Regions from separate parts of the Terribacillus jepli genome, predicted to be linked through region 1. Evidence: predicted binding sites of a transcription regulator. Region 1 holds the regulator's gene; each other region holds the start of a gene.
What was found. Region 1 encodes Rex, which represses fermentation and respiration genes when NADH is low (regulators of the CRP and FNR family bind a similar motif). Its sites were predicted from a motif close to TTGTGAAATATTTCACAA; they were not measured.
Positions count from the first base shown of each region.

Region 2: the regulator Rex is predicted to act here: its motif matches at 4,735-4,752, upstream of AB1K91_RS04505 (cytochrome ubiquinol oxidase subunit I).
Region 3: the regulator Rex is predicted to act here: its motif matches at 4,253-4,270, upstream of AB1K91_RS16245 (DUF1641 domain-containing protein).
Region 4: the regulator Rex is predicted to act here: its motif matches at 3,253-3,270, upstream of AB1K91_RS16140 (nitrate/nitrite transporter).

Region 1 covers NZ_JBFEGH010000025.1:42,500-50,144, reverse strand. Annotated here, with positions in the region: gene AB1K91_RS19550 (hypothetical protein) at 1-311, opposite strand, end outside; gene tsaE (tRNA (adenosine(37)-N6)-threonylcarbamoyltransferase complex ATPase subunit type 1 TsaE) at 456-908, shown strand; gene tsaB (tRNA (adenosine(37)-N6)-threonylcarbamoyltransferase complex dimerization subunit type 1 TsaB) at 905-1,603, shown strand; gene rimI (ribosomal protein S18-alanine N-acetyltransferase) at 1,600-2,049, shown strand; gene tsaD (tRNA (adenosine(37)-N6)-threonylcarbamoyltransferase complex transferase subunit TsaD) at 2,046-3,053, shown strand; gene abc-f (ribosomal protection-like ABC-F family protein) at 3,250-5,205, opposite strand; gene AB1K91_RS19520 (redox-sensing transcriptional repressor Rex) at 5,659-6,285, shown strand; gene AB1K91_RS19515 (ABC transporter ATP-binding protein) at 6,424-7,146, shown strand; gene AB1K91_RS19510 (ABC transporter permease) at 7,143-7,645, shown strand, end outside.
Region 2 covers NZ_JBFEGH010000003.1:62,873-70,517, reverse strand. Annotated here, with positions in the region: gene cydC (thiol reductant ABC exporter subunit CydC) at 1-583, opposite strand, end outside; gene cydD (thiol reductant ABC exporter subunit CydD) at 570-2,291, opposite strand; gene cydB (cytochrome d ubiquinol oxidase subunit II) at 2,291-3,307, opposite strand; gene AB1K91_RS04505 (cytochrome ubiquinol oxidase subunit I) at 3,294-4,694, opposite strand; gene AB1K91_RS04500 (nucleotidyltransferase family protein) at 4,910-5,452, opposite strand; partial or broken gene AB1K91_RS04495 (GNAT family N-acetyltransferase) at 5,476-5,712, opposite strand; gene AB1K91_RS04490 (GNAT family N-acetyltransferase) at 5,770-6,099, opposite strand; gene AB1K91_RS04485 (DeoR/GlpR family DNA-binding transcription regulator) at 6,365-7,138, opposite strand; gene AB1K91_RS04480 (ketose-bisphosphate aldolase) at 7,199-7,645, opposite strand, start outside.
Region 3 covers NZ_JBFEGH010000016.1:59,747-67,391, forward strand. Annotated here, with positions in the region: gene AB1K91_RS16210 (MogA/MoaB family molybdenum cofactor biosynthesis protein) at 1-147, shown strand, start outside; gene modA (molybdate ABC transporter substrate-binding protein) at 144-923, shown strand; gene modB (molybdate ABC transporter permease subunit) at 901-1,569, shown strand; gene moaC (cyclic pyranopterin monophosphate synthase MoaC) at 1,582-2,064, shown strand; gene cyoE (heme o synthase) at 2,045-2,953, shown strand; gene AB1K91_RS16235 (hypothetical protein) at 2,982-3,440, opposite strand; gene AB1K91_RS16240 (hypothetical protein) at 3,597-3,812, shown strand; gene AB1K91_RS16245 (DUF1641 domain-containing protein) at 4,329-4,745, shown strand; gene AB1K91_RS16250 (NAD(P)/FAD-dependent oxidoreductase) at 4,776-5,954, shown strand; gene AB1K91_RS16255 (MFS transporter) at 6,865-7,645, shown strand, end outside.
Region 4 covers NZ_JBFEGH010000016.1:41,045-48,689, reverse strand. Annotated here, with positions in the region: gene AB1K91_RS16145 (nitrate reductase subunit alpha) at 1-3,154, opposite strand, end outside; gene AB1K91_RS16140 (nitrate/nitrite transporter) at 3,341-4,846, shown strand; gene AB1K91_RS16135 (TRAP transporter large permease) at 4,882-6,192, opposite strand; gene AB1K91_RS16130 (TRAP transporter small permease) at 6,189-6,680, opposite strand; gene AB1K91_RS16125 (TRAP transporter substrate-binding protein) at 6,720-7,645, opposite strand, start outside.

The DNA.
Region 1 (7,645 bases):
TCGATTTTTTTGATTGCACTGGAAACATCTTCATCTAGTGTTTCGATGATTTTCCTCTGTCTAAGGATAAGTGAGTCCGCGATGAAGGCAGCACTTTCCACTGTATGCTCTGCTCCCATGATGACTGCAAGTTCCCAGTCGGTTCCTGTAAAGATGAGGCAAGCATTCTCGTTCTTATAAGCGCCGTGCGCAATGCTTCCGCCGAAACGACCAATCCATATGTGTTGGTATCTATGCAGATCCGCTTGATCCAGATAGGATTTTATTTCACCATTCCAGCTATAGCTGTACATTTGCTCCAATGCTTCCATATGCATGCTCCTTTATTAGCTGATAGTATAACTATTCTCCAAAAATTCACGAAAGCCTTTTTGTTTCTGGTGCTTTTGCTTTTAGGTTATACTTTGCTATGATAAATAGATGAACAAAGAATGAAAGCGAGTCAGGTGATGGTAATGACCCATTTAATGAAGACGATGCATACAATAGAAGAAACCAATTCGTTTGGTAGGCAGCTTGCTGAACTGCTGCAGCCAGGAGATATCATTACGATGGAAGGCGATCTTGGTGCAGGTAAGACGACACTGACAAAAGCGATTGGTGCTGGTCTAGGTGTGAAACGGACGATCAACAGTCCCACCTTCACCATCATTAAAGAATATGAAGGACGTCTGCCGTTATATCATATGGATGTATATCGGCTGGAGGACAGTGATGAAGATATTGGTTTCGAAGAGTATTTTTCAGGTGAAGGTGTTTCCATTGTGGAATGGGCACAATTCATAGAAGATTACTTGCCGAAGGAGCGTTTGGAGCTTACGCTTAAGCATGATGGAGAAGGAAGAACGATTATGCTCAAGCCCATCGGTGAACGTTATGAAAAGCTTTGTGAGGAGTTAATGGAATGAATATATTAGCCATGGACACATCCAATCAGCTGCTGGGAGTAGCGATTGTGAAGGATGGTGTAACTTTAGGTGAACATGTCATGCATGGTCACAGAGATCATTCTGTTCGATTGCTGCCGGCAATCGAACAATTGATGAAGGAAACAAAGACGGCACCAGCCGATTTGGATCGGATTGTTGTAGGGCAGGGGCCAGGCTCCTACACAGGGGTAAGAATAAGTATGGCAACTGCCAAGACAATGGCATGGGCTCTTGGCATCGAGGTCATTGGTGTTTCCAGTCTTGAGGGGCTTGCTCATCAAGGAGAATTATTCTCAGGGTATGTCTGTCCTTTCTTTGATGCGCGCAGGGGGCAGGTGTATACAGCCCTTTACGCCAGCAATAATGGATCATTCGAGCAGGTGGAAGAAGCAGTTAATCCTCTTTTCTCGGATTGGCTTGAACAACTGCGAACAAGAGAGGAAAAAATTCTATTCCTAAGCCCGGATATCGAGATGTACCGCAGTATGATCACCGAAATGCTAGGTGAGCAAGCAGTTATTCCGGAAGGAGCTGTGCATTATGCGCGTCCTTCCGTACTAGCCCAAATCGGTGCTGTGAGGAAAACGGATGATATACATCAAATCGTACCGAACTATGTTCGTATGACGGAGGCGGAATCAAATTGGCTGAAGCAGCAGGAGCAGCACAAGTGAGTGCGCAAGTAAAAGTCCGTCCGATGCGATTAGCCGATGTGTCGGCTGTTTATGCAATCGAGACCGCATCATTTACTGTACCATGGTCCATTGATATTTTTGAACGTGAAATCACGGAGAATACCTTTGCAAACTATTTTGTCATCGAAAGCGATGGTGTGATTGCAGGTTATTGCGGAATGTGGCTTGTCATCGATGAGGCACAGATAACGAACATCGCCATTCTGCCAGAATACAGGGGACAAAAACTGGGTGAGAAGCTATTTGCGCATGTCGTGGAACAGGCAATCTTTGCAGGTGCTTACCGTTTATCTCTTGAAGTACGTGTGTCCAATCTCACAGCACAGCATTTATATCGAAAATTCGGGTTGGTGCCGGGTGGTATACGGAAAAACTATTATACAGACAATCAAGAAGATGCGATTGTAATGTGGGTGAATTTATGAAAACATCAGAACTTATCTTAGCAATTGAAACAAGCTGTGACGAAACAGCAGCTGCCGTTATTGAAGGAGGCCGGGTGATCAGATCCAATGTTGTTGCTTCCCAGATCGAAAGTCATAAGCGTTTTGGCGGTGTAGTACCGGAAATAGCATCCAGGCATCATGTGGAACAGATTACGCTCGTCATAGAAGAGGCAATTCAGCAAGCTGGCATTCAAAAAGAGGATTTGGACGCTATTGCTGTGACACAGGGACCTGGTCTTATCGGTGCATTGCTTGTCGGGGTGAATGCTGCCAAAGCGCTGGCTTTTTCCCTTGGTAAGCCTTTGATCGGTGTTCATCACATTGCTGGTCACATTTATGCCAATCGCCTGGAGCAGGAGTTTGCATTTCCTTTGCTTGCTTTAGTCGTTTCCGGCGGTCATACAGAGCTTGTCCTCATGAGAGAGCACGGTAGTTTCGAGGTTATCGGAGAAACACGGGATGATGCAGCTGGAGAGGCATACGACAAAGTAGCCAGGACATTGCAGCTTCCTTATCCCGGTGGTCCACGGATTGATAAGCTGGCCGCTGAAGGTGAACAGTCGATTGATTTCCCTAGAGCATGGCTGGAGCCCGGGAGCTACGACTTCAGTTTTTCGGGTTTGAAATCAGCAGTGATCAATACGCTGCATAATGCCAAGCAAAAAGGAGAAACGCTGCCGCCGGCCGATGTAGCGGCGAGCTTCCAAGCAAGCGTCGTGGATGTGCTGGTAGGCAAAACAATTCGTGCGGCAGAAGAATTCGGTGCGAAGCAAATCATCGTTGCCGGTGGTGTTGCTGCAAATAGAGGACTGCGTGCCTCACTTGAAGAAGCATTTGCGGACAAGCAGGCAGATCTGCTTATTCCGCCGTTGGCTTTATGTACAGATAATGCAGCAATGATTGGTGCTGCTGCTTCCATCCTTTATCAGCAAGAGAAATTTGCCGATATGTCAATGAATGCACGGGCTTCTATGCCGTTATAATAAAAAGCATCGTTTTCTTGGTTGAAAACGATGCTTTTTTATTCACAATATAAGTAGTTGATTGTGTATAACTTCTTAAAACCCGCTATTAGTACCTGGTATAGAAGTGGATAAATCAGACCGAAATCGATGTGAATATTGTGGATAATGTGCATAAAATTGTGCATATCCCATTATATCAACAATGTAACCCCATTCAGTCCTGTGTATAACTTTCCTGTTCTTCACTGAGTGTTTCCCATTCTTCCATCACTTCCAGTAATGTTGCCTGCAGCTGCTCATTCTTCTCGGTTATCTCCTGTGCTTTCTGATAATCCTGAAAGATATCCGGATCTGTGAGCAATGTTTCATTGCTTTCGATTTCTGTCTCCAGCTCGGCGATCTTCTCTTCCAGTTCGGCAATGCGTCTTTCCCGTTTTCGGATTTCTCGCTTCAGTACCTTATCTTGATGATAAGTGGATTTATTCTCCTGTCTGACAGCTTTCTGTTTCGTTTCTGCAGCAAGAGCCTCCAATTCTGCAATTTCCTGCTGCTCCTGTTTCTTCTCCAGAAAATAATCATAGTTCCCCAAATAGGATTTAATTTGTTTATCAGCCATTTCAAGCACCTGTGTGGCAACCTTATTCATGAAGTAACGGTCATGAGAGACAAATAGGATCGTGCCCGGGTAGTCGGCCAATGCACTCTCCAATACTTCCTTGCTATCTAAATCCAAATGGTTGGTAGGCTCATCCATGATCAAGAGGTTCGATTTTTGCATCATTAGCTTCGCTAGCGCAAGTCGAGCCTTTTCGCCGCCGCTCAATGTGTTGACTACCTTCAGTACGTCATCACCAGTGAACAGGAAATTACCGAGGATCGTTCGGATATCTTTCTCATCCATTAGCGGATAATCATCCCAAAGTTCGGCAAGAACGCTTTTTGAGGAGTGCAGTTCCGTTTGCTCCTGGTCGTAATAACCGATGCTGACGCCAGTACCCAGCTCTACTTGTCCAGAATTGGCTGGCAGCTTTCCGATGATCGTCTTAAGCAATGTTGTTTTTCCGGTTCCGTTTGGACCAGTAAGGGCGATGCGGTCCTGACGATTCATATGGAAGCTGACATGCTCAAAGACTGGGGTAGTGCTCGCAGGATATTGATAGGACAAGTCGCTCACTTTCAATACATCATTTCCACTGCGTCGATCGATATCGAATGAGAGTCTTGCAGACGATGCATCATGCAGCGGGCGGTCGATCCGTTCCATTTTTTCAAGCTGCTTGCGTCTGCTTTGTGCCCGTTTTGTCGTTGTGGCACGGGCAATATTCTTTTGGACGAATTCTTCCATCTTTTTGATTTCTGCTTGCTGCTTCTCGTATTGCTTCATCTCGCGTTCAAAATTGGCAGCTTTTTGTTCCAGATAACTGCTGTAATTTCCTTTGTAACGAACAGAGTGATTATGAGCTATTTCAATGACGGTATTGACTGTTTTGTCGAGAAAATAGCGGTCATGCGATACGACTACGACAGCCCCCTGGTAGCTGCTCAAGTAACCTTCCAGCCAGTCCAGTGTAGATATGTCCAGGTGGTTGGTCGGCTCATCCAGTATCAGTACGTCCGGTTTTTGCAGCAGCAGTTTCCCCAAGGCAAGCCGAGTCTTCTGCCCGCCGCTCAATGAACCGACAGGAGTGGATAAGTCTTTGTCCCCGAAATTAAGTCCGTTCAATACAGAATGGATATCTGCTTCATATTGATAGCCTCCATTCAAACGGAAAGCCTGCTGTTTTGTATCATAATTTGTTAAAAGCTGCTGGTAAGCCGATTCGTCAGAAATGAGATCGGGATCGCCCATTTTTGCTTCCAGACGGCGCAATTCATCTTCTTGCTGGATGAGATCGGCGAAGACGGTCTTCATTTCCTCCAAGATGCTCTTTTCCGACTCTAAGCCTGTGTGCTGTTCCAAATATCCTAGTGTGGCATCCTTCGACAGAAATACATTACCCTCGTCATAGCTCAATTCTCCTGCCAGGATCTTCAGCAAAGTCGATTTACCAGCACCGTTGCGTCCGACGATGGCCAAGCGATCCTGTGTTTGTACTTCCAGTTTTATATTTGATAAAATGACGTCTGCGCCAAATAGTTTTGTAATATTGTTCGCTTGCAATAAAATCATCTTGTTCACCTCATACTATCAGTGTATCCTATGTGACAAAATAGTAGCAAGCGCCGAATTCCCGCGCTTTTATGCTTTTATTCGGATGGACATCGTAAATGAATTTGTTAAAATGGAGATAAGGTACCCCACCCTCATTTTCTTTGTGAATCTGTACAAGACTTTCCTATTCATATCTGTTAGAATAAGGTGTTAACTATAATCGTACTTTGTGAAAGTATCATATCGTAACAATTCAAGGATGAAGCCGCAGCCAGCATCTGCAACTCCTTACAGATGCCGGAAGGGAACCTGTCTGCAACCCATTATTCCGTCTAGTCGGAGTAGAGCTGGCCATATTTGAGAAAAGGTAACAGAACCATACTGTTCTAGTCCGAGAGGCCTTTTTGACCAGCTGCATGGCTGCACGAAGTTCGCTTTTGGAAACTGCAGGCTTTAGGAGGATAAATGAGCATGTATATGGATCAAAATAAAATACCAAAAGCTACGGCAAAGCGGCTGCCCCTTTATTATCGATTCCTCAACAGCCTGCATCTGCAAGGCAAAACGAGAGTATCCTCGAAGGAACTCAGTGAATCGGTGAAAGTCGACTCAGCTACAATCCGTCGTGACTTTTCTTATTTCGGAGCACTTGGCAAAAAGGGCTATGGCTATAATGTAGAGTACTTGCTGAACTTCTTCCGGAAGACACTGGACCAAGACGAGATCACGAAAGTGGCACTTATCGGTGTCGGTAATCTTGGAACGGCATTCTTGCATTATAACTTCACGAAAAATAACAATACAAAAATCGAGATGGCATTCGATACCGACCCAGGGAAAGTGGATCATAATATTGGCGGCGTACCTGTCTATCATATCGATGATTTGGAGAAATATATCGGCAATGTAAGTGCGGCAATCCTGACGGTGCCAGCGCATGCTGCCCAAGCAATCACTGACCGCCTTGTCGAGTGCGGAATTGCTGGCATCCTGAATTTCACCCCAGCGCGTATTGCCGTGCCTAGCAATATTCGGGTGCACCATATCGATCTGGCAATCGAATTGCAGTCATTAGTTTATTTTCTGAAGCATTATTAATTCCAGCACCTCTTATCTAGAGGTGTTTTTTTCTTACATAAAGGAATGTAGTGAGTAAGTAAGAATGATGTTTTAAACATGGCTGAAATTCAGTCGGGAAGAGACACTAGGAAATAGAGGAGAAAGGGAAGTGGAGACATGGTGCAAGCAGCAATTTCGCTAAAGGAAGTTACATATGAAACGGATAAGGCACAAATCATCCAAGGTATAACCGGTATGTTCACAAAGGGGAAGATCACAGCAGTCATCGGTCCATCAGGTGCGGGAAAAACAACGCTTTTTCGGCTGTGTAATGGGTTACTGTCACCAACAGGCGGAAACATCCTGATCGATGGGAAGGAAATCATAACGTATGATCCGGTAAGCTTGCGCCGCCATGTCGGAATCGTCCTCCAGCAGGCAATCATGATGGAAGGTACTGTTCGGGATAATTTGCATTTGCCGCTTCAGCTAGCTGGCAAGGAGCTATCGGATGATAAAGCAGAACAGATTATACAGTTAGTAGGTTTGGAAACAAATATATTGAATCAAAACAGCAGAGATTTATCAGGCGGACAGAAGCAAAAAGTCTCCATTGCCAGAACATTGCTGAACCAACCCGAGATTCTGCTGCTGGATGAAATCACGTCATCTTTGGATCGGGTTTCCAAGCAGGATATTGAGAAGCTAATCAACCAAATCAATCGAAAGCATGGCACAACGATCATTTGGATAACACATAATTTGGAGCAGGCAAAGTCGGTTGCTGATGAGGTTTGGGTCATGATGAACGGTGGAATTGCGGAAGCGGGTCCAATTGCATTACTTGATTCTACGTCGAATGCTGCTGTCAGACGTTTTGTTATGGAGGAAGAAGTATGAGCTTAATCGCTTTGCTGCTCACTTTGATATTTGTCCTTATTCCGCTTATCCTATCCAAGACGCTGCGACTTGGTCTGGAAAAAGACACACTAATTGCCACCATTCGTTCCATCATCCAGCTGTTTGCAGTCGGATATGTATTGCAGTTCATCTTCGACGCAGCAAATATCATTTATATCATCTTGATGGTGGCGCTGATGATTGGGGCAGCAACGCAAAATGCCAGAAAGAAAGGGGCATCCATCAAAGGCATCACATGGAAGCTTGTGCTTACGTTCATTGTAATTGAAATACTGACTCAAGGGATTTTATTGGGGCTTGGAATCACACCGCCGACAGCACAGTACATCATCCCGTTGAGCGGGATGGTAATAGGAAACTCCATGGTACTGGGTATTTTGTTCCTGAATCGATTCACTGCGGAAGTGGAAGCCAGAAGAGAGGAGATGGAGCTCATCCTTTCTTTGGGCGGTACACCGAAACAAGCGATTCAGCGATC
Region 2 (7,645 bases), on a different contig from region 1:
GCTCATCCTTATCCTTTTTGTAAGCCTGATTGACTGCGCGCATATGCAAAAGCGAGAAAATCGGCATGACGACAACAAGCACAAAAAAGTAAATCGCCATATAGACAGCAAAGCCAATATCAAAAAATCCTAATGCACAAATACTGATGACGTACAGGAGAACAGCGGATGCAGTCGGAAGAACCGTACGTAAATACAGATCCTGCAGACTTTCGATATCTTCGGCTAAAATCCCCAGTACTTCTCCTGTTTTCAACGACTTGCTCGTCGCCGCTTTCGGCTCAACCAGATGATACAAACGCGTTCGCATCTTAGCCAGCACACGTAGGATGAAATCATGGCTGACCAGCCGTTCGGAATAGCGAAATACCGAGCGCCCCAGCCCGAATGCACGGACAAGGACTATCGGCACATAAACGAGCAGGATATTCTCCGGCCAAAGCGATGATTTTGAAATCAGATAGCCAGATGTGAACATCAGCGCCGCAGCTGATCCGACTGTCAGCATACTGAGCAGCAGTATGGTCAGCATGCGATATTTATAACGTTTGACATATGACATGATCCAGTCACGATGCTTCATGGTTATCCCCCATTTGTGCTTCCAGCAAACGGACATATAAGCCATCGTTTGCCATTAATTGTTCGTGCGTGCCGCTCTCTGCTATCCTGCCGTTATCCATGACGACAATCAGATCCATTTCCTGCATCCAATGAAGTCGATGTGATGCGAAGAACAACAATTTATCTGCAGCAAGCTCCTCGATTACTTCCTTCAATTCATATTCCGTCTCAATATCAAGTTGCGCTGTCGGCTCATCCAAGAGAACGATAGGACGATCACTTAAGAATGCTCTTGCCAACACAACACGCTGTGCCTGACCTCCGCTCAAGGAACGGGCACCTTCCCCGATCAAAGTATCGAATCCCTCAGGCAGCTTATCGACTACATCGCGCAACCCGGCATGATCAATCGCTTTTTCCACTTGTTCGTCCGAAGCTTCCGGCGCATAGAAGCGAACATTATCCTTGATGCTGCCTTGGAAGATGAATGGATGCTGGGGAATGTAGGCCGTTTGTTTCTGCCAAGTATCGGCTGTGAAATCCACGGGCTTCCCGTCAAGCTCCATTTGACCGGATACAGGGTCGATAAAACCACTGAGCAAATCAATGAAAGTCGATTTCCCTGCACCGCTGGCCCCGATCAATCCTATTTTCTGGTTCCCTTTGACCCTTAGCTTTATGTCTGACAAAGCAGGATGATCGTTGTCGTACGTTACCATTACATCGTTTAAGACAAGTTCACTATTCTCTTCCCAAGTACCCGCTTCATTTCCCTTGTGCTTTTCATCAGCCTGCTTGATGACAGAAAGCATTTGGTCACCAGCATCTTTCCCATCGAGCGTTGCATGATAATCATTCCCCACTTCACGAATCGGCAGGAAATACTCTGGTGCCAGCAGTAAAATCATCAAAGCAGGTTCCAGCAAAAGTGTTCCATCGATCAACCGAAGGCCTAATGTCACAGCGACAAAGGCGATCGCAAGCTGTGTAAATAAATCAAGCGCAAATGTGGAAAGGAAAGCAATACGCAACGTTCCTAATGTGGATTTGCGATACTGGCCGCTCACTTTTTCGATCGTCTCCCCATGTTCCTTGCTCCGACCGAGGAATTTCAACGTTTCCAATCCTCTTAACGAATCAACAAAGTGATTGGATAACATACGATATGCCTTCCACTGACTGTCCATTTTCTTCTGGGCAGCCAAGCCGAGCAGGATCATGAAAGCGATCAAAATCGGAATGGTAACCAACAGGATGATCGCCGAAATGTCATCGTGCATCCAAATATAAATCAGAACAAGCCAAGGTGTAATCATATTGGAAACAAGCTTCGGAAGGAACAGCTCCAGATAATCCCGAAGCTTTCCTGCCCCTTCCAACAAGAAAGTGACCAGATTTCCGGTACCTTCCTGTCTTGTATAACGCGGTCCAAGTTTGAATACACTTTCCAAAAATGCTTTCCGCATATCCTCGACAGTTGCTTCTGCAAATCGGAAACATACCTTCTTGATGATCAGCTGCAATAGCTGTCTAGCAAGAAAGGCTGCTATGAAGCAGCCTATAAGCGGAATTTGAGATATAAAACTTTCTCCATGAAATAGGTGCGTGATGGCCTCCGCCAGCCATTTCGCCTGAAAGATAATGGCTACAGCTTGCATAAGCGTCAATGCGGAGAGCCCTAGCAGCACCGTTTTTATTCCTTTGTATGCCATTAAATTTCTGCCCATTAGTATTCCATATGCTCCTTATGATCCACTCGTTTACGGAAAACGTAGTAGCTCCAGATTTGATAGCCTAATACGAATGGCAGCAACGCCAAACTGATATAGGTCATGACTTTCAAAGAATAATCGCCTGATGATGCTGTCTGTACGGTCAAGCTATACGCTTCACTGATGGAACTGATCATTACCCGCGGGAACAGTCCGATAAACACGGATGCAATCAGCAGGATCATGATCAAGCCAGACATCAAGAATGCCCAGCCATCACGTTTACGTGTGATGAAATAGCCGGATGCGATATAAACCAGGATACCGACCATAAATAGATATTCTAAGATATTGCCGTGTACACTGAACATATCTGTTTTAAAGAATGTCATACCTAGGAATGCCACAAGCAGAATCGCGTTGACTGGAAGCAAATTCTTTGCAGCACGGCGGCAGCGCTCGCGCAATGTGTCCATGAGACGTAGTGTTCCGAAGATAAGACCATGCCATACGCACAGCATCGTTAGTGTAACCCCACCAAGAACTGTATAGATGTTGATGACGTCACTGATACCAGCATGCATATGCATATTTTCATCAATCGGCACACCTTGGATCAAGGCAGTGAACATGATACCGAAAACAAGCGGCGGGATGATGCTGCCAAACAGAATCACCCAGTCCCATGTTTTACGCCAAGTCGGGTGCTCCGCTTTGCCGCGGAACTCAAACGCGACCCCGCGTCCGATCAATCCGAACAGGATGAATGCGAAACATAGATAAAAACCGCTCAGCATGGATGCATACCAGTTCGGAAAAGCAGCGAACATTGCACCGATCGCTGTAATCAGCCATACTTCATTCGCATCCCAGTATGGACCGATCGAATTGATGAAAGCGCGTCTTTCCAAATCATCTTTAGCTACGAACTTACTTGCAATCCCGACGCCGAAGTCGAAGCCTTCCAAGAAGAAAAAGCCAACGAATAAGACAGCGACGAGAATGAACCAGAATTCATTAAGAGAAAGCATGTTGACCCTCCTTCGTAAACGGATCTGCAATCGGATCTGACTTCTCGATATCGTGTTCAGGACCTTTTTTGATTTCACGGACGAACAACGTGATCATAACCGCGAACAAGATCAGATACAAAGCAGAGAAAGTGATGAGGGAGAATAATACTTCGCCTGCAGTCACCCCTGCGCTGACTGCATCTTCTGTTTTCATATAACCGAACACAACCCATGGCTGGCGACCGATTTCAGTCATGATCCAACCAGCGGAGTTGCCGATGAACGGGAAGCTGATTGCAATGATCATCAAGCGCAAATACAATTTGCTGTTAACAAGTTTCTTACGGGCATAAAGATACGCACCCCAGATGGATAAAGCAAGAACTGCTCCGCCTAATACCGTCATGACACGGAAACTCCAGAATGTCGTTTTAACCGGCGGAATGTAATTGCCAGGACCATACAGTTCTGTATAACGTTCCTGCAATGTATTCATGCCTTCGACCGAACCACTGAACTTACCATAAGATAAGAAACTTAACGCATAAGGGATTTGAAGTTCACCAGTATTCTCCTTCGCTTCCGTATCGATATTGGCAAATACTGTCCAAGGTGCCGGATCGGCACTGTCTTCCCATAGTCCTTCACTGGCAGCCATCTTCATCGGCTGTGTTTCAACTAAGTAAAGTGCCTGTTCGTGCCCGGATAATGCAATACCAATACCACTGATCAAAGCAACAATAATAGCGACCTTAAAGGAACCTTTATAAAATTCCACATGTTTCTTGCGCAAAAAGGCAATGGCACTAATACCTATGATGAATAATGCACCAGTCGCGAACGAGCCAAACACAGTATGCGGGAATTCCACCCACAGCTGGCCATTCGTCAAGATTGCCAAGAAATCATTCATTTCAAGTCTGCCATTTTGCAGTACTTCCCCAACTGGATGCTGCATGAATGAGTTAGCAGACAGAATGAAGAATGCGGAGAAGATCGTACCTAAGGAAACGAGCCAAATACATAGTGCATGCAGCCATTTCGGCAGACGATCCCAGCCGAAAATCCACAAACCAAGGAAAGTGGATTCCATGAAAAATGCTAATAATGCTTCTATTGCAAGCGGTGCACCGAAGACATCCCCTACAAAACGGGAGTATTCCGACCAGTTCATTCCGAATTGGAATTCCTGCAGGATACCGGTCACGACACCGACTGCGAAGTTGATCAGGAATAAATGTCCCCAGAACTTCGCCATTTTTTTGTACTTATCATCTTTTTTGACAACATACAGAGTTTCCATGATTGCAATGATGAATGCCAATCCTATGCTCAATGGAACGAATAGGAAGTGGAACAATGTCGTTGATGCAAACTGGATACGCGAAAGCTCTACAACATCCATTTTGCCGCCTTCTTTCTTTATCATAATTTTATCGGAAACTATGTGAAATTAGTCACATGGTCCTGTTACATTTAGTATACTCCTGCTTTCCTATTTGCGATTGTGAAACATTGAACAATTTGTGGCATAATCGTCACAGCTTTGTTAACAAATAAAAAAAACCCTTCAAAAAGGGATTTTCAAGTAATTTATATGAAATTATTTTGACATTAGTTTTATCGTGTATGTGCTAATAAACGGCTGATCGCTCCGCTTGCAGGTTCCGGCAAATCAAGCATAAGCGCCTGCTTTAAGTACGAGGTATCTGTTAAACCATTGCTGTGAAAATAGTCTTCCATCAAAGCTCGCTTCTTTTCCTTGCCTGGCAGCAGCCAATACATAACATACCAAGCTTCCATACTGCCAAGCGGCAGCAAGCCTTCCTTTGTTTGTTCCGTGACAGCAATGAATGGCATCCGAATAACATTTGTTTCATATAGAACAGCAAAGTCAGTCATCAAATCCACATCCACGCCATCTGACATCTCGAAGGTTGTGCAAGCCCTCGTCAAAAAGCGACCTTGGGCAGGCTTGTCTTCGTATTTTACTGCGCTTTCTTGAAGCACTTGCTTCGCTTCGGCAAACAGCTCTCTTTCTACTACTATATCGACATCATTCGGAACTACTGGAAGTTCTTTTAGGTACAAAAGCAGCGAACCGCCGATGGAATAGGAAATATCACGAGCTTCCAGCAGTTCTAATACCGGTCTAAAATGCAATGGATCGCCTTCTTTCCATTGGATTACAGATCTTTGATATACCACACATCACATGCATAATGCTCCGTTTGGCTTAATGGTTTGTCCATCTGCTGGAATCCCTTTTTTAAATAAAAACGGTTTGCAGCAGTCATATTGCTTAATGTTTCCAGATAGCAGCGGCTATAGTGCTGGCTGGCAAAAGTAAGGGCTATCTGTAATAAATCATGAGCTATTCCTGTTCCTCGAGTTTCTTTTGCTGCATACATTTTTTGCAGCTCACAAACGTATTTGTTTCCTCCTTTCCTTTCTTACGAATATGCGGTTCAAAAGGTTTCCTACAGCTTCTTTACCAGATAGTATTGGGTACAGCCAACAGGATGATCTTCCACTTTCCCGAACACTTTGTAACCATACTTTTGATAGAAAGCGGGTGCCTGGAAGCTGAAGCTATCCAATTTGATAAGTCTGGCACCTTTTTGTTTGGCAAAATTCTCAGCTTCGGACAACAACTTTGCGCCAATACCTTCTTTCCGCATAGACTTCTCCACCCAAAGAAAATCGATATGCAGATGCTGCCAATAATACGTACAGGTGATACCTCCGATGATATCCCCTGTATCATCACGCACTGTAAATGTAGCAGTTTCTTTATTATGTCGCTGAATAACGAAGGAATACTTCTAAATAAATAAACCGAACTTCAGAGCAAAATCTAATTTGATTTGCCCTGAAGTTCGGTTTTTCAATAAGCTAAATTACTTCTTGTCCCGTCCTCTTTCCAAACGTTTTCGCTGCTAGAACTCATTAGAATTCGGATCTTTGTTATAATTTTGGTTAACTTTACCTTTGTTAATTATCGCGAAATATTAAAATTCTTTAATTAGTGGTGTTGTGCCTGCACTATTACATACTTTTAAATATAGCTTTATTTTAGTACATAACTTTAACCTTGTAAGTATTTAGACTATCTAATTCTTCTACAGATAAGGGTTGATCAAGAATGATATAGTCTATGTCTGAACAACTTAAACTTTGGTTTAAGTATTTCTGATTTAACTTATCATGCGTGACCATTAACACTAATTCTTTTGATCGTTTTCGAAATGACTGCTTTATAAGTGCCTCTCCTTCTGTTGTTTCGCTAGTTCCTAAAGAAAAATCAAACCCTCTGCATGAAACAAATGCAAGATCAACATGATAGGTTAATGCATCATTAAACGCCCTAGAGCCATTAACTGTGAATCGTTTGGGAGCAATTGAGCCACCAAGGATATTAACATCCGCCGAAGTATATTCAGTTAATAAACTTGCGGTTATGACACCATTTGTTATAACCTTTAAACCTTTGAATTTATGTAAATGATTAACCAAATGAAGGACTGTAGTGCTGGAATCTATGAACAGACTCATATCATCTTGTATTAATTCCAAAGCAAGCTTGGCTATCTTTTCCTTTTCTTTTTCTTCATTAAATTTATCGACCTTCATAAGATATGGTATATCGATCTTATGACGATCGATAATTACGGCACCGCCGCGTGTTCTACGAATCAATCCTTTGTTTTGTAACTCTATTAAGTCTCTTTTAATTGTAGCTTCACTATAATTAAGTAGATCCATTAAATCACTTGTCTTTATAAAGTTTTCTGATTTTAAGTAATTGATTATTTTATCTTGTCTCTCTTTTTGAATAGAAGTTGGCATTTAAATTCCTCCATTGTAGAAGAGGCATGGATGAATTATACCCATACCTCCTGGACCAATTTAATACAAATCAGCCTTGCCCAATGTATTTAATACATGTAACTTCTGCCGCACTACACTTTTAACCTTCTCATTTGGCTGCATATACACTTGGTTCGGTTCATAGATATCAGAATCTTCAGTCAATACTCTGCGTATTTCTTTAAAAAATACACTCTTTAAATCGGAGGATAAGTTTACCTTAGATACTCCATAATCAACAGATGCTCTTACTTCTGAGTCAGGATTACCAGATCCGCCGTGTAAAACGAAAGGAATGTCAATTCGTTCATACAATTCTTTTAGTAGCGGAAGATTCAGTTTAGGTATCACATCTTTGGGATATAATCCGTGTGACGTTCCTATTGCAACTGCTAAAGTGTCAATGTTAGTTCTCTCCACAAAATCTACGGCTTGATCCGGATCTGTATAAATAAAAGATTCAGCTCCCCCTTCATACGAACCATT
Region 3 (7,645 bases), on a different contig from region 1:
CGTGCCACTGCCGGCGCGCTAGGCAATAAGGCGATATTCTGTACACCGGGGTCCCCGAAAGCTGTCCGGCTCGCCATGGAACGATTGATCCTGCCGGAGCTTAGCCACGTTGTGGCTGAAATCGATAAGGGAGGGGAACGGGCATGAAAATACGGAAACTGATTAGTATGCTTGTATTAGTGCTGTTGCTGGTGAGTACGGGATGCAGCCATGCAGCAGGAACGGCGGAAATGAAACAGGAAACGGAGTTGACGATATCCGCTGCGGCAAGCTTGCAAGATTCCCTTGAAGAAATAAAACAACTTTATGAATCTCGGCATCCTGATGTAAAACTTCAGTTCAACTTTGGCGGATCGGGTTCACTCCAGCAGCAAATCAGTAAAGGTGCTCCTGTTGATTTGTTTTTCTCGGCAGCGGCAGATAATTTTAATAAGTTGAAGGATGAAGGAATGATGGATGAAACTCATGCGGCAGATTTGCTCGGGAATGACTTGGTACTGGTTGTACTGAAGGATGAAAAAGGTTTTACCGAAATGGCGGATGTACAAGGTGCGGATACTTTGGCGATGGGTACGGTGGAGACAGTTCCCGCTGGAGCTTATGCAAAAGAAACCCTGACAAATATGCAGCTGTGGAAAACGATGGAGCCGCACATTGTCTACACGAAGGACGTACGGCAGGTTTTGCAATACGTAGAGACAGGCAATGCAGATGCTGGGATGGTGTATAAAACGGATGCCCTGACCTCCAGCAAAGTCAGGATAGCTGCCGTCGCTCCATCTGATACACATGAGTCGATCGTCTATCCCGTGGGTGTGTTGAAGGATTCGACCCATAAAGAAGCGGCTGTCGCATTTTATGATTTTCTTCAGACAGAGGAAGCTTTACAGGTGTTTGAAGATGACGGCTTTACTATCAACTGAAACTTTTTGGATGCCGGTTTGGTTATCGGTAAAGGTGACGTTCTGTGCCGGACTGCTGGTTATTATAGCTGGAACCTTCGTTGGCAGGCTGATGGCACACGTCAAGTTCAAAGGCAGGGCGATAGTCGAAACGATCTTGATGCTGCCGATTGTGCTTCCGCCAACTGTCATTGGATTTTTGCTGATTACATTGCTCGGCAGAAACAGCATGTTTGGTATAGGTTTGGAGTGGGTTCTGCAGAAACAAGTCATCTTTACTTGGCTGGCAGCTGTAGTGGCAGCGACCGTGGTGGCATTCCCACTTATGTATCATGCTGCAAAAATCGGTTTTCAAGGTGATGTTCAAGCGGCTGAGGAAGCTGCACGTATCGATGGAGCTGGTCGTTGGCAAGTATTCTGGTACGTATCCATCCCGCTGGCCAAACGTGCACTGCTCAGCGGCGCCATCTTGGCATTTGCCAGAGCCCTGGGAGAATTCGGTGCCACCTTCATGTTCGCAGGGAATATCCCAGGGAAAACCCAGACAATCCCGACAGCGATCTATATCGCATTGGAGGCGGGGGAGGTGCAACTGGCATGGTTATGGGTGGTCCTGCTGATTGGTTTTTCTTTCTTGATGTTATGGATGGTACGGAAAAATGATTAGGGGGGAACAAGCATGGAAAATTCTTTTACCCATTTCAATGAGCAAGCGAGAGCGCATATGGTGGACGTGACAAATAAGCAGCCAACGGCTCGAAAGGCAATTGCAAGGACTAGTGTACGAATGAATGAAGATGTCTATCGTTCCATCACGGAACTCCGGAACAAAAAAGGAGATGTTTTGGCAGTTGCACAAGTAGCTGGAGTCATGGGCGCAAAACAGACATCGAATCTCATTCCGATGTGTCATCCTATTCCGATTGGAGCTGTGGATATACAATTCCAATGGAAGCAGGACAATGATATTCATATCTTATACATTCAATCGGAGGTGAAAACAACCGGGCTTACAGGTGTGGAAATGGAAGCGTTGACTGCGGCAAGCACCGTTGCATTGACTATATATGATATGTGTAAAGCTGTGGATAAACGAATTACGATTGGAGAGCTTTATCTTCAAGAGAAGAGCGGTGGGAAGAGTGGAGACTTCAAACGTTAAACCGGCCGCAGCGAGGTCATCGAGGCAGTCTACTTCATGGCTGGAGAATGTATGGTACTTGGTAAAGGGGCGTGTCCTGATTGCTAATACACTACCTGCGTTACTCGGATTTTGGTTATGCTTACAAATGCAAAACCTCGATTTTTTGGAATATGCCGGCACTTTCATGCTTCTTTGGGCAGGCTGTATGCTGCTTATTGCAGGGGCTCTTATTTGGAATAATTGGTTTGAAGCGGAAATAGATAAGCGGATGCGGCGTACACAGAAACGTCCGACTGTTACAGGCAGTATGTCATCTGCATCCATTGTATGGCTCGGCATTCTAACAACCGCATCCGGCGGTGCTATACTTCTATACTTACAAGTGGAGGCATTTTTGTATGGAATGATTGGCTGGTTTTTGTATGTGGTCTGTTATACAGTATGGTCAAAACGACGTTACACATGGAACACACTCATCGGAAGTTTGTCGGGAGCGGTTACTCCCTTGATAGGTTGGACAGTTTTGAACCCACAGCTGACTTTTGCGCCGATTACGTTTGTATTGCTTTTGTTTTTATGGCAAGTTCCGCATACCTATGCAATCGTATGCAGAAGATTTAGCGATTACGAAGCTTCTGGATTATCGATGCTTCCTGTAGTCAAAGGAATAAGGAAAACGCGGTATCATATGGCCTTCTACCTCATGCTACTACTTTTATTGATTCCACTCTTTCCGCTAGCAAGCGGCGGAAAGCTGATCAGTCTACTGTTCACCGTTGCCTGGCTGCTGCAAACCGTGCTCGGGGGGCGTCAATCCGATCAGCAACGATGGGCAACCATTAATTTTCAGTTGTCCATCATATACTTGCAAGTTCACCTGCTGATATTCTTCTTAGCATATGTATGAAGCCGGGCAGCAAGCCCGGCTTTTCCAATTAGCAACTGAATGCTGCGACACGATTGAGGTCGATGCCGAAATACTGCCAGCGGAACTGCTGCGGTCGCCAGCGGAAGCCGGCAATGGAGGTACGCCCGACAAAGACAGGGTAGTACCAGAAACGCTGTCCGTTTTCTAGCTGTATATAAGTGTACCGGAAAAGGCAAAAGCTGATTCCGCCCGGATCGACAGCAAAGGCAGAAGGACCGCCGCTTACTGACTGCAGCTGCGGAATTTGAGATGGAGGAGGACCGGGAGGAGGACCGAACTGACCTTGCTGTCCGCCTTGCCCGCCAGCTCCTGGAGGAGGTCCAAATGGAAATCCGCCTTGCCCGCCTCCAAAACCAGGTCCGCCGAAGCCAGGACCACCGATGCCGGGACCACCAAATCCAGGTCCGCCTGGAAACTGGATTTGCCGTTGCTGATTTTGTTTATCGTCGTTTTCGTTGTACATCATCATTCTCCCTTCTTGCTTCTTCTTCATCGTATGTAGGCCCCTGTGTAAGGGTAGCTTGCCTATCTTATTTTTACCGGTTTCTCTCATACACGCCTTGAGTATAGCTCTTAAAATAGGAGAAGAAGGTGGTTATGACCGACAAACGAGAATCAAATCATGAAAGTAAAAAGGGGCTTTATCCGGATGGGCTGCGTTGTCGGCAACATCATATATGCATTCAATGCGCATCGTTTTTCTGCTACGAATCACGGGAGCAGCAGAAGTGAGAAGTCCTTGCCGGCAAAGGACAATGGGCTGCTTATCATTGGATTGGGATTCATGAATTTTTGTGGCGTTTCCGTTTCATGCATCGTTTCAAAACAGCGGAAATGAACGGGCTGGCCGTATTGATCTTATCAGCAGAGGTATTGTTTTTGGTGTGGTTGGTTCATTTTTCATCCCGACACCGATCTAGTCAGTTCCAGACAAGGCAAATGGAATGGATGGTGCGCGCGCTGAAGTTTCGCAACAGGCATTCGGATGATGGCTTCTTGGAATGGTCTCTAGTGGATTCACTCTGTTTGGGTGTACAGTGTCATTCGCGGCCACTATGAGAAGATGAGCCCGGGAAAAGCATAAAGATATTAATACTTTTTTCGAAAAAGGGAAAGCTACGAAAGCAGAAGAGTGAAAAGGCTTTTATTATGTCGTTTTTTTGAATATATAATAGGAAATGAAAAAAAACATTAACGTGTGTGAAATATCTTTTGACAAGTTCTCTAAGTAGGAGTAAAGTTGTAGGTGGATATTTTGAGCAATTTGTGAACGTACAGTTGTGAACAAATTCACAACGAAGTATAATGTTTACGTATAAATATAATGCATTGCCATAGCAAAGGAGAATACGTTATGTCAGAAACAAACGAAAGTGTTAGCCAGAGCCAACAAGACCTAGTTGACCAATTGCTAAAACCTGAAGTACAAGAATCATTGACTTCCCTGATCGAACAGCTGCCAAAGATCAATGAACTTGTGAACGCTTTGACTGCTTCTTACGACTTCGCGCAAGCTGTAGCAACAGATGATGTGTTGAAATCCGATACAGTTAATGCAATTTCAGAAGTGCTTCACCCAGTGACGGACTCCGTGAAATCAGTTGCCCAAACTGCAATCGAAGCGAAGGATCGCGCGGAAGCAAGCAACGAAACGATCGGCCTATTTGGATTGCTTCGTCTGATGAAAGATCCACAAGCACAGAAGATGTTCCGTTTTGTTCAAAGCTATTTGGAAGTAGCGAACGAAAAAGAAAGACAAAAACAAAAATAAGAGCATAAAGGTAAGGACGGAGGATTAAGTATGGCAAAGAATATCGTTATTTTAGGCGCCGGTTACGGCGGAGTCTTAGCCGCTCAAACCGTACGTAAGTATTACAGCAAAGCACAAGCGAATGTAACACTTATCAATAAAACACCGACACATCAAATCATCACTGAGCTTCACCGTCTTGCAGCGGGCAGCATTTCCGAGCAAGCAGTGGCAATGCCTGTAACGAAGCTTCTGAAAGGTTTGGATGTAGACTTCAAAGTTGCAACAGTGGAAAGCTTCAATGTCGACAAGAAAGAAGTTGTCCTTGAAGGCGGCAGCACACTTTCTTATGATGCGTTGGTTGTAGGTCTTGGCAGCAAGACTGCCTACTTCGGCATCCCTGGATTGGAAGAGAACAGCCTTGTTCTTAAATCCGTTGACGATGCAAATAAAGTATTCAACCAAATCCAAGATAAAATCAAAGCATATGCAGCTTCCAAAAACCCTGCAGATGCAACGATCCTTATCGGTGGCGGCGGTTTGACTGGTGTTGAGCTGGTTGGCGAAATCGCGGACAAGCTTGCTTCTTATTGCTTGCCTCTTGGCGTAGATCCGAAAGAAATCAAGCTGCAGCTGGTCGAAGCTGGTCCGAAGATCCTTCCGATGCTTCCGCAGCACCTTATCGATCGTGCACAATCCAGCTTGGAAAAACGCGGCGTGGAATTCCTGCTTGGCTTGCCAGTAACGAATGTGGAAGGCAATGTCGTGGAATTGAAAGATGGTCAGAAAATCGAAACGAACACATTCGTTTGGACTGGTGGCGTTCAAGCCCTTCCGATGGTGGCGGAATCCGGTTTGGAAACAGACCGCGGCCGTGCGACTGTGAACGAATACTTGCAGTCCAAGAGCCATCAAGATGTCTTTGTTGTCGGTGACAGTGCAGTTTACTTCGGTGAAGACGGTCGCCCATGGCCGCCAACAGCACAGATCGCTTGGCAAATGGGTGAGCTAGTGGGCTATAACCTATTCGCTTATCTTGAAGGCAAAACAATGGAAAGCTTCAGCCCGATCAACTCCGGGACACTTGCAAGCCTTGGCCGCAAGGATGCTGTAGCATTTGTCGGTGCTAACCAAACACCATTGAAAGGCCTTCCGGCAACAATGATGAAAGAAGCAAGTAACATCCGTTACTTGACTCACGTTAAAGGCCTATTCAGCTTAGCTTACTAAAATAAAAAAGACACTTCCTCGGGAAGTGTCTTTTTTTATAATGCCAGATCGATTAAGGTGCAAAACCATAGAAAATAAGTATGAAGATAAAGAAGGATACATAACTCAATCCTGCCAGCAAAGCGAACCAAAAAATGTACATGGTGACTCTTATCCAAGTCAGTTCAGACAGCTTGGGAATCAGTTTGAATAATGTATATGCAATAAGTAAGATTGTTGGAATGATGTATAAATAGGAAAATACACTGACCCAATGATAAAGACTGTTGAAACCACCCTCCAATACAGGGCCGTCATATATCCGATATTTGTTGGAAATGTATATGATTCCGGTTATGAAAATGATGGAAAGCAATGTGAAGTAGGTGAGGGTGGAATATCTTACACCTTTTTTTTCTCCCCTCAGAATGAAATACATAAAAAGAAGAAAAATTATCAAAATGACTATTTTAAACATTGTTTCACCTCGGATGAAAAGCATTATGCCAGAGACCAAGTGTACCATTATTTGCTACATGGAGACTAGGGTCGCTTAATAAAAGGGTATAAAAAAAAGCTATGTATTGCACAATAGACATTCGAGTGTTAATATAGAAAAAATTTACAAGTGATGAAACGGAGTAGTATAGTGTGTCAGTTCCTTCTACAGAGAATCCCTGCAATGCTGAAAAGGGTGGAGGAGCCCAGCTGGAACAAACCGTGGAGCTGCTTGCCGGATAGATGATGGCAGGCCGGGAGTGCTCGTTATTGCACAAAGGTCTACGCATTCAGCGTGTACTTTTTGAGTCTGGCAGGGTGACTTGTCAGGGAAACTAGGGTGGCACCGCGACGGAATCTCGCCCCTAAGATGACAATCTTGGGGGTGGGATTTTTTTATTTGCTTCACTTCAGAAAATGAGGAGGAATGAAGATGGGGAAATACCGTTTCCGTGCTATTGGAATGCTGATAGCGATTACCTGTGCTTCCTGTGGGGATTGGCTGTATTTGATTGCTTTGAATTTGAAAGTATATGAGCAGGCAGAGCAGACAGCAGCAGCTGTCGCCATCCTCTATATGATCAAACCGGCAGCAGGATTGCTGATGAACAGCTGGGCTGGAAGTATTATTGATCGGTTGGATAATCGAAAGCTGATGATTACGTTGCACTTAATAAGGACTGTCGGAATAACCGGGATGATCATGGCCGATTCCCTATGGCAAATTTATGTGCTGGTATTTTTCGTTGCAGCAGCTGGATCCATTTTTGAACCAGCGAGTTTGCCCTATATAACTGGATTGATCGAAGAACGGCACTGGCAGAAATTCAATTCATATCGCGCTATTGCGGATGGCAGCGGCTTTGTGATAGGGCCGGCAGCAGCGGGGATCTTGGTTGGTGCTGGGTCTGTTGAGGCTGCGTTAACCGTAAATATATTACTTTTGCTGATGGCGGCAGTCATTTGCTTTGCTTTGCCATCTGTAAAAGCTGCCTTGGAGGAGAAAACGGAAAGCAAATGGCTGCAGATCTGGAAAGAGGATTGGCGTCTGGTTTTCGATTATAGTAAAAGCTTTGTCATGCTGACATTTCTGCTTCTTTTGTTCAGCTGCTTTACCGTCATGACCGCGGCTGTCGATTCCATGGAAGTGGCTTTTAGTGCAGAAGCGATTGGACTTTCAGAAGCTTCATATGGATTACTTGTAAGTATTGCTG
Region 4 (7,645 bases), on a different contig from region 1:
AAGACTCCCCGAATTCCTTCATCATGTCATGATCAAGGAAATAAGATTGTCTTCCTGTTATCGTTCGGAACGGGATCAGCTTTTCGATATTGGTAGTGAAAGGCGAATATCTTCTGCCGCCTTTTTCGGAACCGCTGAAAGCAGGGGATGTGATCACCGTTTTCGGCTGTGCCGTTATTTGATCGAATGTGAATACCTCTTCTTCCCGTTCTTCAGCCAAATCTTTCAGTTCTAAACTCGTCTGCTTCTCCAGTGCTTCCCACGCTTTCACGGCGACTTTCCCATTGGTGGTAGAAGAGAGCATCAAGATCGCTTCACATGCATCCCGTGCATGTTTGATATCCGGACAGCCATCGGCAATACCGCCATTTTGAACCGTGCCCAGCACATGCTTCACCGCTTCGTATTCCTTCTTCATTTCCCAGCTGATTCCCTTACCACCGAACGGCTGCTTGCCGATATTCGGCCCAAGTGCCACCATCTTGTCATATACATCTTTATAATCACGCTCGACCACGTGAATCTGCGGCATCGTTTTCCCCGGTATTGGCTCACATTCACCTTTGGACCAGTCTTTGATTTCTCCCATAGGCTGCGCCATCTCTGCCGGTGTATCATGGTTAAGCGGTGTTGCCACCACTTCTTTTACTGGCGCCATTTCGAGTTCCTTGGCAAGGTCTGATACTCCCTTAGCCAGTGTGCTGAATATATCCCAATCCGATTTCGCTTCCCATGGAGAAGCAATTGCCGGATTGAACGGATGCACAAATGGATGCATATCCGTACTGGATAAGTCGTGCTTTTCATACCATGTCGATGCTGGAAGAATCACATCGGAATAAAGCGCTGTACCTGCCATCCGGAAATCCAGGTTCACAAGCAAATCGAGCTTTCCTTCCGGTGCTTCGTCCCTCCATTTAATTTCCTCAGGCCGTATGCTTTCCTCATCTGAATTGAGCAGGCCATGTGAAGCTCCGAGCAAGTGTTTCAAAAAGTACTCATGCCCTTTTCCGGAGCTGGAAATCAGATTCGCCCGCCAGACAAATAGCGTACGCGGAAAATTGACTGGGTCATCCGGATCCTCTATCGCGAATTGCAGTTCTTTCTCTTTTAACTGGGCAGCCACATACTCGCCGATTTCTTCTGTAGTCTGCTTTCCTTTAGCAACGGCTTCTTCGTACAATGCTATTCCATTCTTATTGAAAGTCGGGTAAGACGGCAGCCATCCGAGCCTTGCCGCCAAGACATTGTAGTCTCCATGATGATCATATCGGGCACGGTCCACCGTTGCAGCCGTCAAATCGCTGACAGGTGTTTCCTCAAACCGCCACTGATCTGTCGCGAAATAGAAGAAGGATGTACCATTTTGCAGTTTCGGCGGTCCGCCCCAGTCTTTCGCCGTCGCGATGCTGTTCCAGCCTTCCACGGGACGCAGTTTCTCCTGACCGACATAATGAGCCCAGCCGCCGCCATTCACTCCTTGTGCACCGACTAGCAGGACGAGATTCAGCACTGCGCGGTAAATGGTATCGGAATTGAACCAGTGGTTGATGCCGGCACCGACGATGATCATGGACTTGCCATTTGTGTCCACGGCATTTTGCGCAAATTCCCTCGCTATTTTGATGACCAAGTTACGGTCGACACCGGTGATGCTTTCCTGCCACGCTGGTGAAAATGGCGCGATGTCGTCATACGATTTTGCGACTGTGCCACCGATACCCCGGTCCACACCATAGTTCCCCAGCATCAAATCGTAAACTGTCGTGATGTACATTGTTTTCCCATCCATCTCGAGCTTTTTGACAGGTACGGCGCGTGGGAGCGCTTTATTCTCCTGGGCATCGAAGTATGGCATGCTCACATGCACCACTTCATCCTCCCGGCCAAGGAAGCTCAATACAGGCTCGATTTTCTCGCCGGTCTGTTCATCCTCAAGCTTCAGATTCCACTTCCCTTTTTTGTCCCAGCGGGAGCCCATTGTTCCATGCGGGATGGCGAAACGATCGGTTGCCTTGTTGTACATCGCAGGTTTCCACTCATCATTTTCAGTTGATAGATGAATATCCTTGGCATGGAGAAAACGATCGGCCGTGAATATATCGCCGTCTTTTTTCAGCTTTACTGCAAAAGGAAAGTCTGTATACTGTTTGGCGTATGTTTCAAAATACGGCGTACGCTGCTTCTGATAATACTCTGACAAAATGACATGCCCCATCGCCATGGCTAGCGCCCCATCCGTTCCTTGGCGCACAGAAAGCCAGTCGTCTGCAAATTTTGTGGATTCCGCATAATCCGGGCTGACAGAAATGACTTTTGTTCCTTTGTATCGTGCTTCGACAAGGAAATGAGCATCCGGCGTACGTGTGAGCGGTACGTTTGAACCCCATGTCATGATATAGCTGGAGTTGAACCAGTCCGATGATTCCGGTACATCGGTTTGATCTCCCCAAATTTGCGGGGAAGCAGGCGGCAGATCAGCATACCAATCATAAAAGCTCAGCATCGGGCCGCCGATCAAGGACATGAACCTACTTCCTGCTGCGTGACTGATCATACTCATTGCCGGGATCGGGGAAAAGCCGACATTGCGATCCGGCCCATACTTTTTCATCGTATACAATACCGACGCTGCTATAAGCTGCGTTACTTCCTCCCATGTGCCGCGCACCAATCCGCCTTTTCCTCGTGCGCGCTTATAGGACATAGCTTTTTCTTTATCTTCCACAATTGATTTCCATGCCTCCAGCGGATTGGCATGCGCTGCTAACGCTTCCCTCCACAGGTGGAGCAGCTTTTTCCTTACATATGGATACTTCACGCGCAGAGGGCTGTAGATATACCAGGAGAAACTTGCACCGCGGGGACAGCCGCGCGGTTCGAATTCCGGCATATCCGGTCCGGTTGTCGGGTAGTCCAGCTGCTGGCCCTCCCAGGTGACAATTCCATCCTTCACATATATGTTCCAGCTGCAAGAACCCGTGCAGTTCACACCATGAGTGGAACGAATCACTTTATCGTGCTGCCATCTTTTCCGGTAAACGTTCTCCCAGTCTCGGTTTCCTTCTTGTAATTGGCTATGCTTTTCGGCATATTTTTCGATTGGTTTCAAATAATGCATACGTTGCCAGAGCGGTGAGCTTTTCTTTTTCATTGTTGTCCCTCCAAACGAAGTTCTTACATTCAGTTAAACACCGATTTGCAATCGAGGTTGTGAGAAACATCACACATACGCAAAAAAAACATCCTAGATTGTGATGTTTTTCACTACCTGCTTCCAACAGAGTTTGTAAGATAACAGCATAAAAGACACTTACTAATGGAAAGGAAAGGTTTCCTCATGAAAAAACCAACAATTCAGCTATCTTTGCAAACATCCAGTCTGGTAGTCGGGTTCATGATTTGGGTGTTGCTTTCTTCCTTGATGCCTTACATCCGGGAAGATATCACACTGACTTCCGGCCAAGCCTCACTCGTTACGGCTATTCCTGTCGTACTTGGGTCGCTATTACGGATTCCGATTGGTTTTTATACAGATCGAATCGGGTCACGGATCATTTTCTTGTTTAGCTTTATCATTTTATCGGCACCAGTTTTCTATATCAGTACAGCCGATAGCTTCATGGATTTGATTATCGGGGGGCTGATTTTAGGTGTAGGCGGTGCAACCTTTTCCATCGGGGTGACTTCCCTGCCCAAATACTATCCGAAGGAAAAACACGGTTTCATTAACGGCATATACGGTATCGGCAATATCGGGACAGCAATCACGACCTTTGGCGCACCGATTCTAGCAGGAGCGATAGGCTGGCAAGGCACCGTGCAACTTTATTTGATTTTACTTCTCGTATATGCCGTGCTTATTTTCCTATTCGGAGACAAGCGTGAAGAGAAAGCAAAGAAATCCATGGTAGAGCAAATCAAAGGTGTTTACCGAAACCCGATTCTCTGGTTTGTCAGTTTGTTTTATTTCATTACATTCGGGGCTTTTGTGGCGTTCACTGTATTCCTTCCAAGTCTTTTGGTCGACAGCTTCGGGCTGGATCCCGTTGATGCCGGGATCAGGACTGCCATCTTCATTGTCATCGCCACCCTGCTGCGTCCTGTCGGGGGATGGCTGGCTGATCGCTTCGATGCCTTCATCCTATTGATGCTTGTATTCGTCGGTGTCGCCTTGTCCGGCATTTTGCTATCCTTCTCTCCAAGTCTGCCTTGGTATACGGTTGGCGCGCTTGCCGTGGCATGTACAGTCGGTATCGGAAACGGTACGGTTTTCAAGCTCGTACCGTTGTATTTCCACAAACAAGCTGGGATCGTGAATGGAATCGTGTCTGCCATGGGTGGCTTAGGCGGCTTCTTCCCGCCGCTGCTTCTTACATCGGTTTCCGCCATCACTGGACAACACGCAATCGCCTTCATGCTATTATCCGAATTCGCGATGGTGAGTTTTTTGATCGTCGTCTATCTTTACTACCGCGAACAAGTGGATGTAAGCAGCAAGATCATCAGCGGAACAGCGGAAGGTATCATGGTCACGGACAGTCACTTGGTCATTCAGCAAATCAATCCGGCATTCACCCGCATCACTGGCTACACCCAGGATGACGTAGCAGGTAAAAAGCCCAATCTGCTGCAATCCGGTCGACATGATAAAGCCTTTTACGAAGCCATGTGGCAGTCTATTGAAAGAGAAGGTTTCTGGGAAGGGGAAATATGGAATAAGCGAAAGAACGGGGAGATCTATCCAGAATGGCTGACAATCAGTCCCGTGAAAAACAATGCAGGAGAAACAAAGAGCTATGTCGGGATATTCAATGATGTAACCAATTTAGCTGTTAGCCAATAACAAAAGCCTTCTTCCCGTGGAAGAAGGCTTTCTCTTCATTTATCGAGTACACCCATGAGCTCCGGCAGCCAGAGACTAAGTGCCGGGATATAGGCTACTGCAAGAAAGGCAAGAAAAACCGGAATGTAGAACAGCAGCAATGGCTTCGTCATTTCTTCAACCGTAACATTGCCGACCTTGGATCCGATGAAAAGGACCGTTCCCACTGGTGGTGTAATCGTACCGATAGCCAATCCCATCGACATGATCGTTCCGAAATGGATCGGATCGACACCGAATTCCAACGCAACCGGCAGCAGGATCGGTGTAAAGATAAGCAAGGCAGGCGCGATATCCATGAAGGTTCCGACAACCAAAAGGATCAAGACGATAATGAGCATCAGTATGACCGCATTACCGCTGAAGTCAAGTATGCCGGAGGAAAGCATCTGCGGCAGCTTGGAATAAGACAAAATCCAGGACATCGCTCCTGATGCGCCAATCAAAAGAAGGATGACCCCGGAGAACATGACCGTATCCCGAAGAATGATCGGGATGTCTTTCCACTTCAAGCTGCGGTAAATCAAACTCAGCACCAGTGCATATAAAATTGCCACAGCCGCTCCCTCTGTTGCGGTAAAGACACCGAATGAAATACCGCCGATGACGACTACGATCAGCATCAGGCTTGGGATAGCATCGAGAACGACTTTTGCTGCCTGGGAGAAGCGGATTGGTTCGGAAACCGCATAGCCCTTTCTTTTGGCCACGATATAGGCTGTCACCATGATTAGCACCGACATTAGGATACCTGGCAAATACCCGGCAATAAACAAGGCGCCGATCGATGTTCCGCCGCTTAAAACAGAATATAAGATTGGCGTGCCGCTTGGCGGGATGATCAAACCTGCCGGTGCAGAAGCTACGTTCACAGCTGCTGAATAAGATGGATCATAGCCTTCTTTCTTCTGCATCGGCGCCATGATTTTCCCCATCGTTGCAGCTGATGCAATGGCAGATCCGGACAAGGCTCCGAACAAAGTATTCCCAATGACATTCGTGTGCGCCAAGGAACCAGGAAGTCGTCCAGCCAACAGCTTGGCCAAATTGATCAAGCGCAATGCAATGCCACCGGTATTCATGATACTTCCTGCCAATGTAAAGAAAACAAGCGACAACAGGACAAAGCTATCAATTCCAGCGATGAACTGCTGCGATACAACCATTAGTATTTCGTCGAATGGCAGCAGCATTGCTCCTGCTGCCAATGATGATAAACCGATACTGATCGCAATCGGGACGCCGAAAAAAATCAAAAGAAAGAACAAAGCAAATAGTACAATACCCGCAAGAACGACACTCGTCATGCTGCATCCCTCCCACGGGCAGCTTCTTTACGTGCCATAAGTCGATTCGTCACGATGTAATACACACTCAATAAACCGGACAATGGCAGCGCAGCATAGACATAGCCCATCGGCAGTCCAAGAACCGGCGAAGTCTGTGTCATGGAAGCAAGCATCAGCTGTGTGCCGCCAATGATAAAGACGACGACCATGAACAGAAGCACCGTCACTTCGATAATTAGCTCGGCTGCTTTTTTATCTTTGGCAGCCTTCCATTTGGACATCAGGAATGTGAGTGCAATATGCTCTTTCACTCCAAAAGCATAACTTGCTCCGAGCAATCCAACCCAAATGAAAGAAAACCGCAATACCTCTTCTGTGAACACGCTCGGATTCTGCAGGACAAAGCGTGTGAAGACTTGCCAGATTGCACCTGCAACCAAGAAGACAGTCAATGTACAAGTCACCAGCAAAATACATTTATCTACCCAATACCGTACTTTTTCCACCTCGTTCAGCTCCTCTGGTTTTTCTGTAACGCCGCCGTGTCACTGCAGGGCTGCAATGTCATCCAAGACTTTAGCCACTTCCGGGTCCTTTCGTCTCTCTTCAATCAGCGGCTGCACTAGTTCCTTGAAAGGCTCCTGATCGAGTTCATTGAAAGTTACACCCATCTCGTCCTCTGCTTTTTTGATGCTTTCTTCGATCAGCTGGTCCCAGCGTTCATTATGATTCTCAGAAGAAATTGCTGCTGCTTCCTCGACAGCCTGCTGCTGTTCTGCCGTCAGACTATCCCATGTCTTTTCGCTCATGATAAGAAAATCCGGAATTCGCGTATGTTCATCATAAGAAAAAAACTTAGCTACCTCGCCATGATTCGCATCCGTCAGTGCAATCGGGCTGCTCTCGGCCCCATCAATGACCCCTTGCTGCAGCCCTGTGTAAACCTCCGGGGCAGGCAATGGCGTCGGCGAAGCTCCCAACAGTTCCATCGTCCGGATGGATGTTGTATTCGTCATTGTCCGTATCTTCAGCCCATCCAAGTCTTCCGGCTCCTCAATCGGTGTGTCTGCTGTATAAAAGCTTCTTGCCCCGGCATCGTAATAAGCGATACCATGCAAACCGATAGACTCCAACTCTTCATAGAGGTCCTTCACGATATCAGACTGCATCACCCGCTTGAAATGCTCTTCATCCTCGAAGACATAAGGCAAACTGAAAACAGAGAAATCAGAGTAGAAACTCTCCAGAACCCCGCCATTCACTTTAGCCATATCGACTACTCCATTTTGAACAAGCTCAAGCATTACTCTTTCATCACCAAGACCGCCTTCAGTATAGATATCTGTTGTCAGCACGCCATCAGTGCGGTTTTCCAGCTCCCCGCTGAATTCCTCCAGACTGGCATATACCGGACTATTTGGATTATGGATATGTCCCATCGTCAGCCTTCTCGCCTCCTGGCCAGCGGCAT